2 regions of the Streptomyces sp. NPDC058632 genome follow, and region 2 is predicted to be linked to the other one. Evidence: riboswitches for the same ligand, from Rfam matches in the RefSeq annotation. Region 2 holds a riboswitch; the other holds the start of a gene.

Region 1 (7,015 bases), on a different contig from region 2:
GATCCGCCTTCCTGTGCGGGGAAGGCAGGCTTGCGTGCGCTGCACTGTTACGCATTGTGGACTAGACCACTACCCGTGTCCATGTGTCGGAGACTGTTCGTTGTTGTCTTTTTTCGTGATCACGCGATCACGTGCTCACGCGACCATCGGGACAGCGATCGATCGGGACAACGGTCAAGCGGACATTCGGGCGTCCATCAGGCACCCTATCCCGCAGGAGTGGGCCGCGGGAACGGAATTCCGGGGTCATTTCGGCCGGCGGGCCGCGACCGCCCCGCCCCGGGGCGCCGAGGAGAGGCGGGACGGCGGACGCCCGCCGGAAGCGCCACCGCTCTTCGCCCCTTCACTCCCTCGCCCCGGCCGCCTGGGAGCGGGGCCCCCGCTCTGTTAGATTGAGATTGGTCTAAACCACATGGCCGCCCCGTGCCTCTCCGGGGCCGGTCCCAGTCGGGTCCCCTCCCAGATCGGCAGGCTCAGCGTGGAAGTTGTCATCGTCCGGGACGCCGAGGCCGGCGGCGCGCTCATCGCCGGGGCCATGGCGGATCTGCTGCGGCGCACCCCCGACGCCCTGCTCGGCGTGGCCACCGGCTCGACGCCCCTGCCCGTCTACGAGGCGCTGGCGGCCCAGGTGCGCTCCGCTGCCGTGGACACCTCCCGGGCGAGGATCGCCCAGCTCGACGAGTACGTGGGGCTGCCCGCCGATCACCCCGAGTCCTACCGTTCGGTGCTCCGGCGCGAGGTCCTGGAGCCGCTCGGCATCGGCATGGACGCCTTCATGGGCCCCGACGGCACGGCCGAGGACGTACAGGCCGCGTGCGAGGCGTACGACAGGGCACTGGCCGAGGCAGGCGGCGTCGACCTGCAGCTGCTCGGCATCGGGACGGACGGGCACATCGGGTTCAACGAGCCGTGCTCCTCGCTCGCCTCGCGCACCCGGATCAAGACGCTGACCGAGCAGACCCGGGTGGACAACGCGCGCTTCTTCGGCGACGACATCGGCCAGGTCCCGCACCACGTCATCACCCAGGGCATCGGCACCATCCTGGAGGCCCGCCACCTGGTCCTGCTCGCCACCGGTGAGGGCAAGGCCGACGCGGTCGCCGCGACCGTCGAGGGCCCGGTGGCCGCGGTGTGCCCGGCGTCCGCGCTGCAGCTGCACCCGCACGCCACGGTCGTCGTCGACGAGGCCGCCGCGACCGAACTCAAGCTCGCGGACTACTTCCGGCACACCTACGCCGGCAAGCCGGACTGGCAGGGAATCTGACCGGAACCCTCCGGCGCCCCTCGCCGCGTGCCGCGGCTCCCGGGCCGCCGCGCCCCCGGGCGGCCACGGTGGACTAGACCAACCCCGGGCCCGGCGGTATACAGGGAGGATCACGGAGCGTACGGGGAACATTCCCGGCCGCGGCCGTGCCACGATGTGAGCCGGGGCCGATGGCGTGTCGGTCGTTCGGCACTCGGAGCCGGGAAGGCAGAGCATGAGCACCGACGTCAGCAGTACGGAGAACGAGGGTGGGACTACGGTCCGTACGGCGCGCGTGCCCAAGTACTACCGGTTGAAGAAGCATCTGCTCGACATGACGGAAACGGCTCCTCCCGGTACGCCGGTCCCGCCCGAGCGCACCCTGGCGGCGGAGTTCGACACCTCGCGCACCACCGTCCGCCAGGCGCTCCAGGAGCTGGTGGTCGAGGGTCGCCTGGAGCGCATCCAGGGCAAGGGCACCTTCGTCGCCAAGCCCAAGGTCTCGCAGGCGCTGCAACTCACCTCGTACACCGAGGACATGCGCGCGCAGGGTCTGGAGCCCACCTCGCAGCTGCTGGACGTCGGCTACATCACCGCCGACGACGGGCTCGCCTCCCTGCTCGACATCACCCCCGGCGGGCGGGTGCTGCGCATCGAGCGGCTGCGCATGGCCAACGGCGAGCCGATGGCCATCGAGACCACCCACCTCAGCGCGAAGCGCTTCCCGGCCCTGCGCCGCAGCCTGGTCAAGTACACGTCCCTCTACACCGCCCTAGCCGAGGTGTACGACGTCCACCTGGCGGAGGCCGAGGAGACCATCGAGACCTCCCTGGCAACTCCGCGCGAGGCCGGCCTGCTCGGCACCGATGTGGGGCTGCCGATGCTGATGCTCTCCCGGCACTCGCTGGACCGGAGCGGGCAGCCGGTGGAGTGGGTGCGCTCGGTGTACCGGGGGGACCGGTACAAGTTCGTGGCCCGGCTGAAGCGCCCGCAGGACTGAGCCGTCGTGTCGGCCTTCCGTGGAGTTTAAGTACGCAATCCCCGCGAGGGGTTCCGCCCCGGTCCGGCGCTGATCTAGATTCTCTGCGCGTTACGCAGCGCAGGCGATCAGCGAAGGGACGGAGTCGTTCGATGTCGCAAGCCCCAGATTCCAGCAGAGGTCCGGTGGTGACGCCCGCGCGCGTCGTCATCGGCGTCTGTCTTGCAGCACCGTTCGTGGCCATGCTGTGGGTCGGTTCGTACGCGCGGACCGACCCCACCTTCATCGGCATCCCGTTCTTCTACTGGTACCAGATGCTGTGGGTGCTGATCTCCACCGCGCTGACGATGATCGCCTACAAGCTGTGGCGGCGTGACCAGCGTGACCGCGCGGTGGCGAAGGGCGGTGCGCAGCGATGAACGACGGCGTGAACGGCGTGGCGCTCGCCGTCTTCATCTTCTTCTTCGTCCTCGTCACGGCGATGGGTTTCCTGGCCGCCCGCTGGCGCAGGGCCGCGAACGAGCACAGCCTCGACGAATGGGGTCTGGGCGGACGGTCGTTCGGCACCTGGGTCACCTGGTTCCTGCTGGGCGGCGACCTGTACACCGCGTACACCTTCGTGGCCGTACCGGCGGCGATCTACGCGGCGGGCGCGGCGGGCTTCTTCGCCGTGCCGTACACCATCCTCGTCTACCCGCTGATCTTCACCTTCCTGCCCCGGCTGTGGTCGGTGTCGCACAAGCACGGCTATGTGACGACCTCCGACTTCGTGCGCGGCCGGTTCGGCTCGAAGGGGCTGTCGCTGGCGGTGGCACTCACCGGCATCCTGGCGACCATGCCGTACATCGCCCTCCAGCTGGTCGGTATCCAGGCCGTACTGGACGTGATGGGCGTCGGCGGCGGCGAGGACACCAACTGGTTCGTCAAGGACCTGCCGCTGCTGATCGCCTTCGGTGTGCTGGCGGCGTACACGTACTCGTCGGGTCTGCGGGCCCCGGCGCTGATCGCGTTCGTGAAGGACACACTGATCTACCTCGTGATCGCGGTGGCGATCATCTACATCCCGATCAAGCTGGGCGGCTTCGACGACATCTTCGCCAGGGCGAGCGAGGCGTACAGCGAGACCAACCCGGCCACCGGCGCGCCGCGCGGTGCGCTGGTGCCGGCCGAGGCGGGCCAGTGGACGTACGCCACGCTGGCGTTGGGCTCGGCGCTCGCGCTGTTCATGTACCCGCACTCGATCACCGCGACGCTGTCCTCGCGCAGCCGTGAGGTGATCCGCCGCAACACCACGATCCTGCCGCTGTACTCGCTGATGCTGGGCCTGCTGGCGCTGCTCGGCTTCATGGCGATCGCGGCCGGGGTCGATGTCAGCAACGGGCAGCTGGCGATCCCGCAGTTGTTCGAGAACATGTTCCCGGCCTGGTTCGCCGGCGTGGCCTTCGCGGCCATCGGCATCGGGGCGCTGGTGCCGGCGGCGATCATGTCGATCGCGGCCGCGAACCTGTTCACCCGCAACATCTACAGGGACTTCATCAAACCGGACGCGACGCCGGCGCAGGAGACCAAGGTCTCCAAGGTGGTCTCGCTGCTCGTGAAGGTGGGGGCGCTGGCCTTCGTCCTCACCATGGACAAGACCGTCGCCATCAACTTCCAGCTCCTTGGCGGCATCTGGATCCTGCAGACCTTCCCCGCCCTGGTGGGCGGCCTGTTCACCCGCTGGTTCCACCGCTGGGCGCTGCTCGCGGGCTGGGCGGTCGGCATGGTCTACGGCACGGTCGCGGCGTACGGGGTGGCCTCGCCGACGCAGAAGCACTTCGGCGGTTCGTCGCAGGAGATCCCGGGCATCGGCGAGATCGGCTACATCGGACTCACCGCCTTCGTGATCAACGCCCTGGTCACGATCGCCCTGACCTTCGTCCTGAGGGCGGTCAAGGCTCCCGAGGGCATCGACGAGACCCGGCCGCAGGACTACACGGCGGACGCGGGCGACCCGGAGGTCAGCACCGAGTTGCCGCTGGACGCGGCCGAAGCAGCCGACGTGGCCGTCGACGGAAAGCGCTGACAGGGGCCGACACGGCACGCGGGGACGGCAACGGGCAACGGGCCGCCGGAGAGATCCGGCGGCCCGTGGTCGTACCCGTGGGGCACACCCGGCCCATGGACGTCGCCCCCCGGCCGGTGGAGCCGTACGAGTTCGAGGAGCTCGGTGGGATCACCGCGCAGGCCTGTTTGCGCGACGGGCTGCTCGGCCTCGGGGAGAGCGACGCGTACCTCGGTGGGTTCAGGAACGTCGCCGAGCGGGCCGCGGCCGCCGGGGTACTGGTCGCCGTGGAGGGCTCCGGGGCGCGTCCCGGGGCGGCGGAGGCGGGCGGCGCGGGGAGTGTGCCGGGCGGGGCGACGTTCGTACCGGGCGCGGGCCACGGAGGGAGGCGTACGGATCGTGCCGCCCGCCTGTGAGCTGACGCTCTGACACCATCCGGTCCGGCACCGCAGTACTCCCTACGACACAAGATATGGGACTGCCTACAGTGTCCGGCACAAGATGTATGCTCATGCTCGCTGTCGCCGCAGGGGAATCCGGTGCGAATCCGGAACTGTCCCGCAACGGTGTACTTGTGCGTGTCCGCGTTTCCCGCGTGCCCGCACGGGCTTGAGTCCGAGGACCTGCCGACAGTGCACCCGGCCGTCCGGTCCGGGTGCCCGACGTCCGGGCCTCGCGGAATGGGCCGGTGGACGCGCGGCGCGTACGCGTGCCCGTGTGCTGCCCCCTGCCCTCGCCGAGGCCCCGCGCCGAGCGAGGGAGAGCCCCACGTGACCATCGCGCCAGCCGATCCTGCTTCAGCGGCCGACGTGAGCGACGGCCCCGGTGCCGCGCTGCTGCGGACCCTGACCGGGCTGACCGCAGACCTCCCCGACGCCGACCCCGGCCGGGTCGCCGCCGCCGCACTGCGCGGCCGGTCCGCGCGCGCGGACGAGACCGAGCTGCACGAGCTGGCCACCGAGGCGGCGGCCGGGCTCATCTCCGAGGATCCCGTCTACTCCCGGCTCGCCGCCCGGCTGCTGACCCTCGGCATCCGCGCCGAGGCCGCCTCGCAGGGGGTCACGTCGTTCACGTCGTCGATCGCGACCGGGCACCGCGAGGGCCTCGTCGCGGACCGGACCGCCGCGTTCGTCCTGGGGCACGCGGACCGGCTCGACGCGCTGATCGACCCGCAGGCCGACGACCGCTTCGGCTACTTCGGGCTGCGCACCCTGCACAGCCGTTATCTGCTGCGGCATCCGGTGACCCGCAAGGTCGTCGAGACGCCGCAGCACTTCCTGCTGCGGGTCGCCGCCGGCCTCGCGAAGGACGCCGGGAGCACGGAGGTCCGGCCGGTGGACGAAGTCGCCGCACTGTACGGCCTGATGAGCCGCCTGGAGTACCTTCCCTCCTCCCCCACCCTGTTCAACTCCGGTACCCGGCACCCCCAGATGTCGTCCTGCTACCTCCTCGACTCCCCGAAGGACGAGCTGGACTCCCTCTACGACCGCTACCACCAGGTGGCCCGCCTCTCCAAGCACGCCGGCGGCATCGGCCTGGCCTACTCCCGCGTCCGCTCACGGGGTTCACTGATCCGCGGCACCAACGGGCACTCCAACGGCATCGTCCCGTTCCTCAAGACCCTGGACGCCTCGGTCGCCGCCGTGAACCAGGGCGGCCGTCGCAAGGGCGCGGCGGCGGTCTACCTGGAGACCTGGCACTCCGACATCGAGGAGTTCCTGGAGCTGCGCGACAACACCGGTGAGGACGCCCGCCGTACGCACAACCTGAACCTCGCGCACTGGGTGCCGGACGAGTTCATGCGCCGGGTGAACGCCGACGCGCGGTGGTCGCTGTTCTCCCCGTCCGACGTCCCGGACCTGGTCGACCTGTGGGGCGAGGAGTTCGACACGGCCTACCGGGCCGCCGAGGACGCGGGCCTGGCACGCAGGACGATCCCCGCCCGGGAGCTGTACGGGCGCATGATGCGGACCCTCGCCCAGACCGGCAACGGCTGGATGACCTTCAAGGACGCCGCCAACCGCACCGCCAACCAGACCGCCGAGCCCGGCCACGTCGTCCACTCGTCCAACCTGTGCACGGAGATCCTCGAGGTCACCAGCGACGGGGAGACCGCGGTCTGCAACCTGGGCTCGGTCAACCTCGGCGCGCTCGTCGACCGGGACGCCGGTGACCTGGACTGGGTGCGGCTGGACGAGACCGTGCGCACGGCCGTCACCTTCCTCGACCGGGTCGTGGACATCAACTTCTACCCGACCGAGCAGGCGGGCCGCTCCAACGCGCGCTGGCGCCCGGTGGGGCTGGGCGTGATGGGCCTCCAGGACGTCTTCTTCGCCCTGCGCCTGCCCTTCGACTCGCCCCGCGCCCGGCGGCTCTCCACCCGGATCGCGGAGCGGATCATGCTCGCCGCGTACGAGGCCTCCGCCGACCTGGCCGAACGCGACGGCGCCCTGCCTGCCTGGGAGCACACACGGACCGCCCGGGGCGTGCTGCATCCCGACCACTACGACACCGAACTCGCCTGGCCCGAGCGGTGGTCGGCGCTGCGCGAGCGCATCGCGTCCGTCGGCCTGCGCAACGCGCTGCTGCTGGCGGTCGCGCCGACCGCCACCATCGCGTCCATCGCCGGTGTGTACGAGTGCATCGAGCCGCAGGTGTCCAACCTGTTCAAGCGCGAGACGCTGTCCGGTGAGTTCCTCCAGGTCAACTCGTATCTGGTGAACGATCTGAAGCGGCTGGGCGAGTGGGA
Region 2 (7,015 bases):
GCCCAGGCGGGTCCCGTGCCGTCCCCCGCGTCGGTCTCGTCCGCCGGAGTCACGCCCAGGACGTCGCCCCAGGAGCACGTCTCCACCACGGTGTCCGGCAGCACTTTCCGGAAACCGTCCACGAGGGTGTCGAGTGCTTCCCGCTCGCGTTTCGACCGAACGCCCGTTCCGTGAACGAACAGAATCGTCTTCATACTTCTTCGCACATGTCCCCCCACCCCGGTGCCGCGACCATGAACACCGCGACGGCCGCCAACGGTAGCGCGACCCGAGGAATCCTCTCCGCACATTCCTTGAATTCATCTCACCCGGACGAGGATTCACCTTTCCGGAAAGACGATGGAGCCCAATCGATCAGGAACAGACAGAGCGAAAGAACGCGTCGGCGGGGATTCACCCGCAGCACACGGACCGGTCCGAGCTTCTCACCGGTGCGCATGCCGACGAGGTGCTGGAAGCGGGGAACCACGCCGCCGGTGCGGTACATGCCCACGCTGCCGTCGGCGGAGACCGCGGCACCCTCGCCCGTCCGGTCCCGGCGGCCGGCCCCGGACAGCGGCCCGGTGGGATCGAAGCGCGGTATCCGATTGCCCTGCGGCGATCGGTGCATGAGCGTCTTGGCCCGGTCGTCGAGCGCCGCCTGGTCCATCAGCCGGCCCTCGGTGTCCCTCTGACGCGTCCCCCCTTGCGGAAGAACGCGGAACCCCCGTCGCTGCCGAAGACCTCGATGTGGCCGTTGTACGAGTAGGCGAGGACGTATCCGCCGCTCCTGCTCAGCGCCGCGACCTCGAGGTCGCCGATGTCCACGGCGGAGCAGTTCTCGCCACCGTCGGAGGTGGAGCAAACGCTCACCGTGGTCTTGCACCGCAGTGCCAGGCGACTGCCGTCGGAGCTGAAGTCGACGTCCGAGGAGCAGTCGATGTCATCGTCCGGATCTGCGTCGACGCTGAAGGCGCGACGCCTTCCCTCCTGGGCTCCGGGGCTGATCGCCCGGACTTCCGTGAAACCCCCTCTCCCAGGGCACACGTCGCGAAGAACCTCCCGTCGGGAGAGACGAGGGAGGTACCGTCCTCGGACCAGGAGGCGATGCGCTTGCCCGAACCGCTGACCAGCCGGAGGTCCCCACCCGGGCGGCTGAACAGTACGTGTCCCCTGTCGGTCAGCTGATCCGGTACGAAGCCGTCGCCCGGCCCGCCAAGGGCGGTCTTTCCTGGCATGGCGTGCGGTGCCGTCGGCGTTCCCGCGGGGTAAGGGGTGCTGCCGAGGCTCGGTCAGGCCTGAACCGGTGGCCGAGCGGGCCGGGCGGCCGTCGTGGTGCCGGGCCCGCGCAGGAAGCGGATGACCGGGTGGCCGGGATGCCGCGTCACCTCGGCGCGGACGCCGTAGACCTCCTCGATGAGGGCGGGGGTGAGCACGTCGGTGGGATGGCCCTCGGCGAAGGCGCGGCCGTCGCGCAGGACGAGGAGCCGGTCGCAGTACATCGCGGCGAGGTTGAGGTCGTGCAGGGCGATCACCGTGGTGACCGGCAGGCCGGCGATCAGGTCGAGCAGGTCCAGCTGGTGCTGGATGTCGAGGTGGTTGGTCGGCTCGTCCAGCAGCAGTTCGCGCGGTTCCTGGGCGAGGGCGCGGGCGATCTGGGCCCGTTGGCGTTCGCCGCCGGAGAGGGTGTGCCACGACTGGGCGGCCCGGCCGGTCAGACCGGTGCGCGCCAGGGCGGCGGTGACGGCCCGTTCGTCGGCGGCGGACGCCGGGTTCCAGGCGCGGCGGTGCGGGATGCGGCCGAGAGCGACGACGTCGCGGACGGTCAGGTCGGTCTGCGTGTGGGCGTGCTGTTCGACGGTGGCGACGCGGCGCGCGACGGCCCGGCGGCCGATCTCGGGCAGGGGCCGTCCGTCGAGCTGGACGACGCCGGCGGCCGGCGCGAGGACGCCGGCCAGCAGGCGCAGCAGTGTCGACTTGCCGGAGCCGTTGGGTCCGATGAGGCCGACGGTCTCGCCGGGGCACGGGGCGAGGGTGACGCCGTCGACGATGAGGCGGCCGTCGGCGCGTCGGCCGACCCGGTCGGCCCGCAGGCCCCCGTCCGGACGGGTACCGCCCGCTCCCGGGTCGGGACTGTGCTGGTCGGGGCTGTGCTGGTCGGGGCAAGGGCTGTTCATGTCTTCCTCCGGCCTCGGTGGAGCACGACGATGAAGGCCGGTACGCCGATGAGGGACGTCACCACGCCCACCGGGACCTCCTGAGGGTCGACGACGGTGCGGGCGAGGGTGTCCACCCACACCAGGAACACCGCTCCGGCCAGCGCGGTGACGGGCAGCAGCCGGGCGTGGCCGGCGCCGGTGAGGGCGCGGGTGGCGTGCGGCAGGACGAGGCCGACGAAGCCGATCGCGCCGGCGCAGCTGACCAGGACGGCGGTGAGCAGTGCCGTGGCACAGAGCAGTACGAGGCGGGCGCGGGCGATGTGCACACCGAGGCCGGCGGCGGCCTCCTCGCCGAAGGCGAAGGCGTCCAGAGTGGTGGAGTGCCCGAGGCAGGCGACGAGGACCGCGGCGAGAGCCACCGCGCACAGCAGCACCTGGCCCCAGTCGGCGCCGGCGAGCGAGCCGAGCAGCCAGAACAGCACGCCCTTGGTGGTCTCGGCGTCGGCGGAGGTCAGCACGATGAACGAGGTCAGCGCGGAGAAGAGTTGCATGGCCGCCACGCCGGACAGCACCACCCGGTCCATGCTTCCGCCGAGGCTGTGGCTGAGCAGCATCACGAGCGCGAAGGAGACCAGGGCGCCGGCGAAGGCGCCCGCCGACAGCGACACCGCCCCGCCGCCGATGCCGAGCACCACCACGGCGACCGCGCCCGTGGACGCCCCTGAGGACACGCCGAGTACGAACGGGTCGGCGAGCGGGTTGCGCAGCAGGGACTGCATGACCGCGCCGCACAGGGCGAGTCCGGCGCCGCACAGGGCGGCGAGCAGGGTGCGCGGCATCCGCAGGTTCCACACGATGCCGTCGCGCAACGGCGTCAACGTGCTCTCGCCGCCGCCGAGGTGGGCCACCACCGACGCCCACACGTCGGCGGTGGAGATGTCGGCGGGCCCGATGGTCACGGCGACGGCGACGGAGGCGGCCAGCGCCGCGAGCCCGCCACCGGCCGGCAGCAGGGTGCGGAGGCTCACTTGGTGAGCCCGAGGTCGCGCAGGCCGGCGGCGACCTGTTCGATCCCTTCCACGGTGCGGATGGAGGGGTTCATCGCCTGGCCGCTGAGCAGGACGTACCGCTTCTCCTTCACCGCGGCGAGGTGGCGCGTGGCCGGATTGGTCTCCAGGAAACGGATCTTCGCCTCGGCGGTTTCCGCGGTCTGGGACTTGCGGGTCAGGTCGCCGAGGACGATGACGTCGGGGTCGCGGTCGGCGACGGTCTCCCAGTTGATCTGCGGCCACTCGTCGTGAGTGTCGGAGAAGACGTTCTCCGCACCGGTCTCGCGGGTGATGGCACCGGGGGCGCCGCAGCAGCCGGCCAGGTAGGGCGACTGCGAGTTGGCGAACCAGTACATGAGGGAGATGCCGGAGGCGTCCAGGCCGTCGGTGGCCTTGCGCACCCGCTCCTTCAGCTCCGCGACCAGTTCTTCGCCGCGTTCCTCGATGTCGAACGCCCGGGCGAGGTCGCGTATTTCGCCGTAGACGGTGTCGAGGCCGAGCGGCTTGCTTCGAGAGCCGTCACCGCCGCTGTCGTTGTCCTTTCCGGCAGAGCAGTCGGCCGGTGAGACGTACGTGGGTACGCCCAGCTTCTCGAACTGCTCACGGGTGGCGACGCCGCCCGTGCCGAGCGTGGAGACGAAGGAGGCGGTGACGAAGTCGGGTTCGGTGTCCAGCACCTTCTCGAAGGACGGGCTGCTGTCCGCCAGGCGGGGCACCGACGCGTCGGCCTCCTCGAGGCCCTTCATCACCGGGTCGGTCCAGGTGGCGGTGCCGGCCATGCGGTCGGCGAGGCCGAGGGAGAACAGGATCTCGGTGGTGCCCTGGTTGAGGGAGACGACCCGCTGGGGTGCGGACTTCACCGTGACCTGGTGCCCGCAGTTGTCGAGGGTGAGCGGGTAGCCGGACGCGGCGGGCCTGTCCGAGCCCTTGCCGGCGTCGTTGTCGCCGGAGCCACCGCCGCAGGCGGTGAGCAGCAGGGCAGGGGCGAGGAGAAGGGCTGCGGCGCGGCGGCGGGGAACGGGGAGAGCACGGGGCACGGGGACGCCTTGCCTGTCGGGGCTCGTACGCGGAGCCTGGCCTGCAAAGGACCCCACCGCCCATGGCGGCGGGGTGCCAGCAGGTCTTCGGACTCGGGTTCGTCCGGACGGAGCGCCTTCCCGGGGCAGTGCGCGCCGTCCTTCCGGCCGGCCCGCCGCCCCAGTGGCGTCATGAATGCTCCGCCCGTCCCCCTCACCGCTGCGCGTCAGTTCCGGATTCTCACCGGATTCCCTGGCCTCGGATGTGGCACGACTGGCCCCGGAAGCGTATCAAGATCGTCGGTCGGGCGGCCTGGACGGAGCGTGTGGGGTTGCCGTACCCGGTGCCGTCGGTGGCGGTGGTGGCGAGCCGGTCGGGCGTGGTGGCGAGCCGGTCGGGCGTGGTGGCGGGCCAGAGGGTTCGGATGAGCACGCTGCGGCCGTTCTCGCGGGTGGGCGGACGTCTCCCGCCGGGCCGTACCGACGTGGGCAAGGACCTACTGGCCTCCTCCAGCTCCGGGCCGGTGGGCACGGTGCTGGGCGGGACGCCCCTCCCCCGGCCCGCTCGCTGCTCGGCGTCCGGCCCGCCTGCGGACCGCCGTCGAGCAGGCACACCTGTCCGGTCCGGCCCACGAGGAGCAGGAAGCCGACGCGCGCGCCCGACACGCACGAGGACCCGGCGCGCCCGGCCAGTCCTTCCCGGCATGGGAGCGGGACGGTGCGCGCACTCGACCGGGCGGACGCTCTCACCGGTTGCTCCGCAGGTGACGCACGACCAACAGGGTGGCGCACACCGCGGTGACCAAGCCGGCAACCAGGTGCACGCCGAGACCGGCCCCCATGGACGAGGCCACCGTGTTGCCGACGACGCTGATCGTCAGGACCAGCCAGAGCAGGGTGCGGATCACGACCGCGCCGCCGTTGTGGTCCGGTGCCGCACCGCGGTCGGCGACCTGCGTGAAGCGGGAGGCATCGGTGTGCGTCATGGAGGACTCCTTCGTCGAAGTGTGCGAGGTCGTCGACGCTACGGACCGGTGCCCTGCGGGCCGATCCCCCGGGCCGCCGAATCGGTGGTACAGCAGGCTGTACCGTCTCGCCCTCGCCCTCCGCCCGCGGAGGCAACGGCACCCTGGCCCCGAACGGGCCGCGGCCTGCGCCGGCGCCACCCACGGAGCGTTCGGTGCCGGCCGTCGCAGGTGCCGGCCGTCGCAGGCGGCGGCGCCCATGCGCCGGACGGCCGTGCGCGCCCTCCCCCCGTGCGCTGTCCCTCGGACGGTCAACGGCGGCGCAGTGAGGGGTCGAGCAGCGCGGGCGGGGTGTCGTTCTTCTCGTGCGCGGCCAGGTCGGTGCCGGGGGCTACGACGGCGTCGATCGCGTCCAGTACGTCGGCGGGGAGCACGGTGTCGGCGGCGGCGAGTTGCGAGCGCAGGTGGTCCAGTGTGCGAGGGCCGATCAGCGCGCTGGTCACAGTCGGGTGCGCGGTCGCGAATCCGAGCGCCGGCTGGATCATGGTCAGGCCGGCCTCGTCGGCGACCTCGGCGAGTCGCTCGACGGCGTCGAGCCTGGCCCGGTTGGAGGGGATGGTGGTGTCGAAGCGCTGCGGCATGAACGTGGAGCGGTTGGTGGCGACGTCCCGACGGCGAACCGGATCCGGTTGGCGACCGAGCCGCCGTAACGGTCCGTGCGGAGGGCGGCGTTCACGGCGCGGTGCGAAGGGCCGGCAGGGCAGGGTCCACTGCCTCACTCGTTCCTGCACCGCGGGCCCCACCCGCACCTGATCCTCACGACGCTGCGCAGGCACCTCGTCCGGAGACGTCCGGCACCCCCTGCCGATGCCTGGACATCGCGCCGGGCCCGCCCGCACTTCTGACGGGCCCGGCGCGGTTCACCCTCTTACCGGGTCTTCACGTGGCCGTACGCGTCTCCTGGTCGGCCACGGCCGGGCCTTCCATGACCACCTCGGAGGGCCTGCTGCCCCGGTCCATCAGACCGCCCGTGAAGGCCAGGCCGAGGCCGGCCAGGGCGAGAGCCGCACCGGCCAGGCTGGGCGCGGCCCAGCCCCAGCCCGCCGAGATGACCAGGCCGCCGATCCAGGCACCGCCCGCGTTGGCCAGGTTGAACGCGGAGTGGTTGGAGGCCGCCGCCATCGTCGGAGCGTTCTTGGCCTTGGCCATGAGCAGCATCTGGACGGGCGTGGTGATGAGAGAGCCCATCGCGCCGATGACGGTGATCGTCACCAGGGCGGGCACGACGCTGTGCACGGTGAAGTAGAACGTCACCAGTGCCGCGGCGAGCAGCGCCAGGCCCGCATACAGCGTCGGCCGCAGGGCACGGTCCGTGAGCGGACCCGCGATCAGTGTGCCGAGCGTCATGCCGACGCCGTAGAGCGCGAGGACCAGAGTGGTCGAGGAGTCCGATATCCCCGTCAGATGCGTCAGCATGGGCACCAGGTAGCTGTAGACGGCGAAGAATCCGCCGAACCCGACCACGGCGACGGCCATGCCGATCGCGACCTGCCTGTTGCCCATGGCCCGCAGCTCGGTCCGGATGCCGGACTGCCGGCCACGCGGCTGGTGGGGGACGAAGCAGGCCAGCATGACGAGGGCGACGAGTCCGATGACGGTGACCGCCCAGTAGGCGGATCGCCAGCCCAGCTGCTGCCCGAGGGCCGTGCTGGCCGGGACTCCGACGATGTTGGCGACGGTGAGACCGAGGAACACCCTCGAGACGGCACGTGCCGCGCGCCCCGGGGCGACCAGTCGTGAGGCGACGACGGCGCCCACGCCGAACAGCGCTCCGTGCGGCAGGCCCG

The links. Region 2 has a riboswitch for cobalamin ahead of ACFWVE_RS10955 (ABC transporter substrate-binding protein). Riboswitches for the same ligand answer to the same signal wherever they lie in the genome.
Region 1: linked by a shared signal. The riboswitch ahead of ACFWVE_RS17885 (ribonucleoside-diphosphate reductase subunit alpha) and the one ahead of ACFWVE_RS10955 (ABC transporter substrate-binding protein) in region 2 are both predicted to bind cobalamin.

Annotation. Positions count from the first base shown of each region.
Region 1 is NZ_JBHXQZ010000042.1:5,678-12,692, reverse strand. Features, by position in the region: gene nagB (glucosamine-6-phosphate deaminase) at 479-1,264, shown strand; gene ACFWVE_RS17905 (GntR family transcriptional regulator) at 1,479-2,243, shown strand; gene ACFWVE_RS17900 (DUF3311 domain-containing protein) at 2,375-2,641, shown strand; gene mctP (monocarboxylate uptake permease MctP) at 2,638-4,287, shown strand; gene ACFWVE_RS17890 (hypothetical protein) at 4,383-4,682, shown strand; cobalamin riboswitch at 4,742-4,912, shown strand; gene ACFWVE_RS17885 (ribonucleoside-diphosphate reductase subunit alpha) at 5,037-7,015, shown strand, end outside.
Region 2 is NZ_JBHXQZ010000021.1:65,492-72,506, forward strand. Features, by position in the region: gene ACFWVE_RS10930 (hypothetical protein) at 1-194, opposite strand, end outside; gene ACFWVE_RS10935 (hypothetical protein) at 305-649, opposite strand; gene ACFWVE_RS10940 (hypothetical protein) at 649-852, opposite strand; gene ACFWVE_RS10945 (ABC transporter ATP-binding protein) at 1,272-2,156, opposite strand; gene ACFWVE_RS10950 (FecCD family ABC transporter permease) at 2,153-3,166, opposite strand; gene ACFWVE_RS10955 (ABC transporter substrate-binding protein) at 3,163-4,224, opposite strand; cobalamin riboswitch at 4,285-4,497, opposite strand; gene ACFWVE_RS10960 (hypothetical protein) at 4,950-5,189, opposite strand; partial or broken gene ACFWVE_RS10965 (aldo/keto reductase) at 5,480-5,839, opposite strand; gene ACFWVE_RS10970 (MFS transporter) at 6,108-7,015, opposite strand, start outside.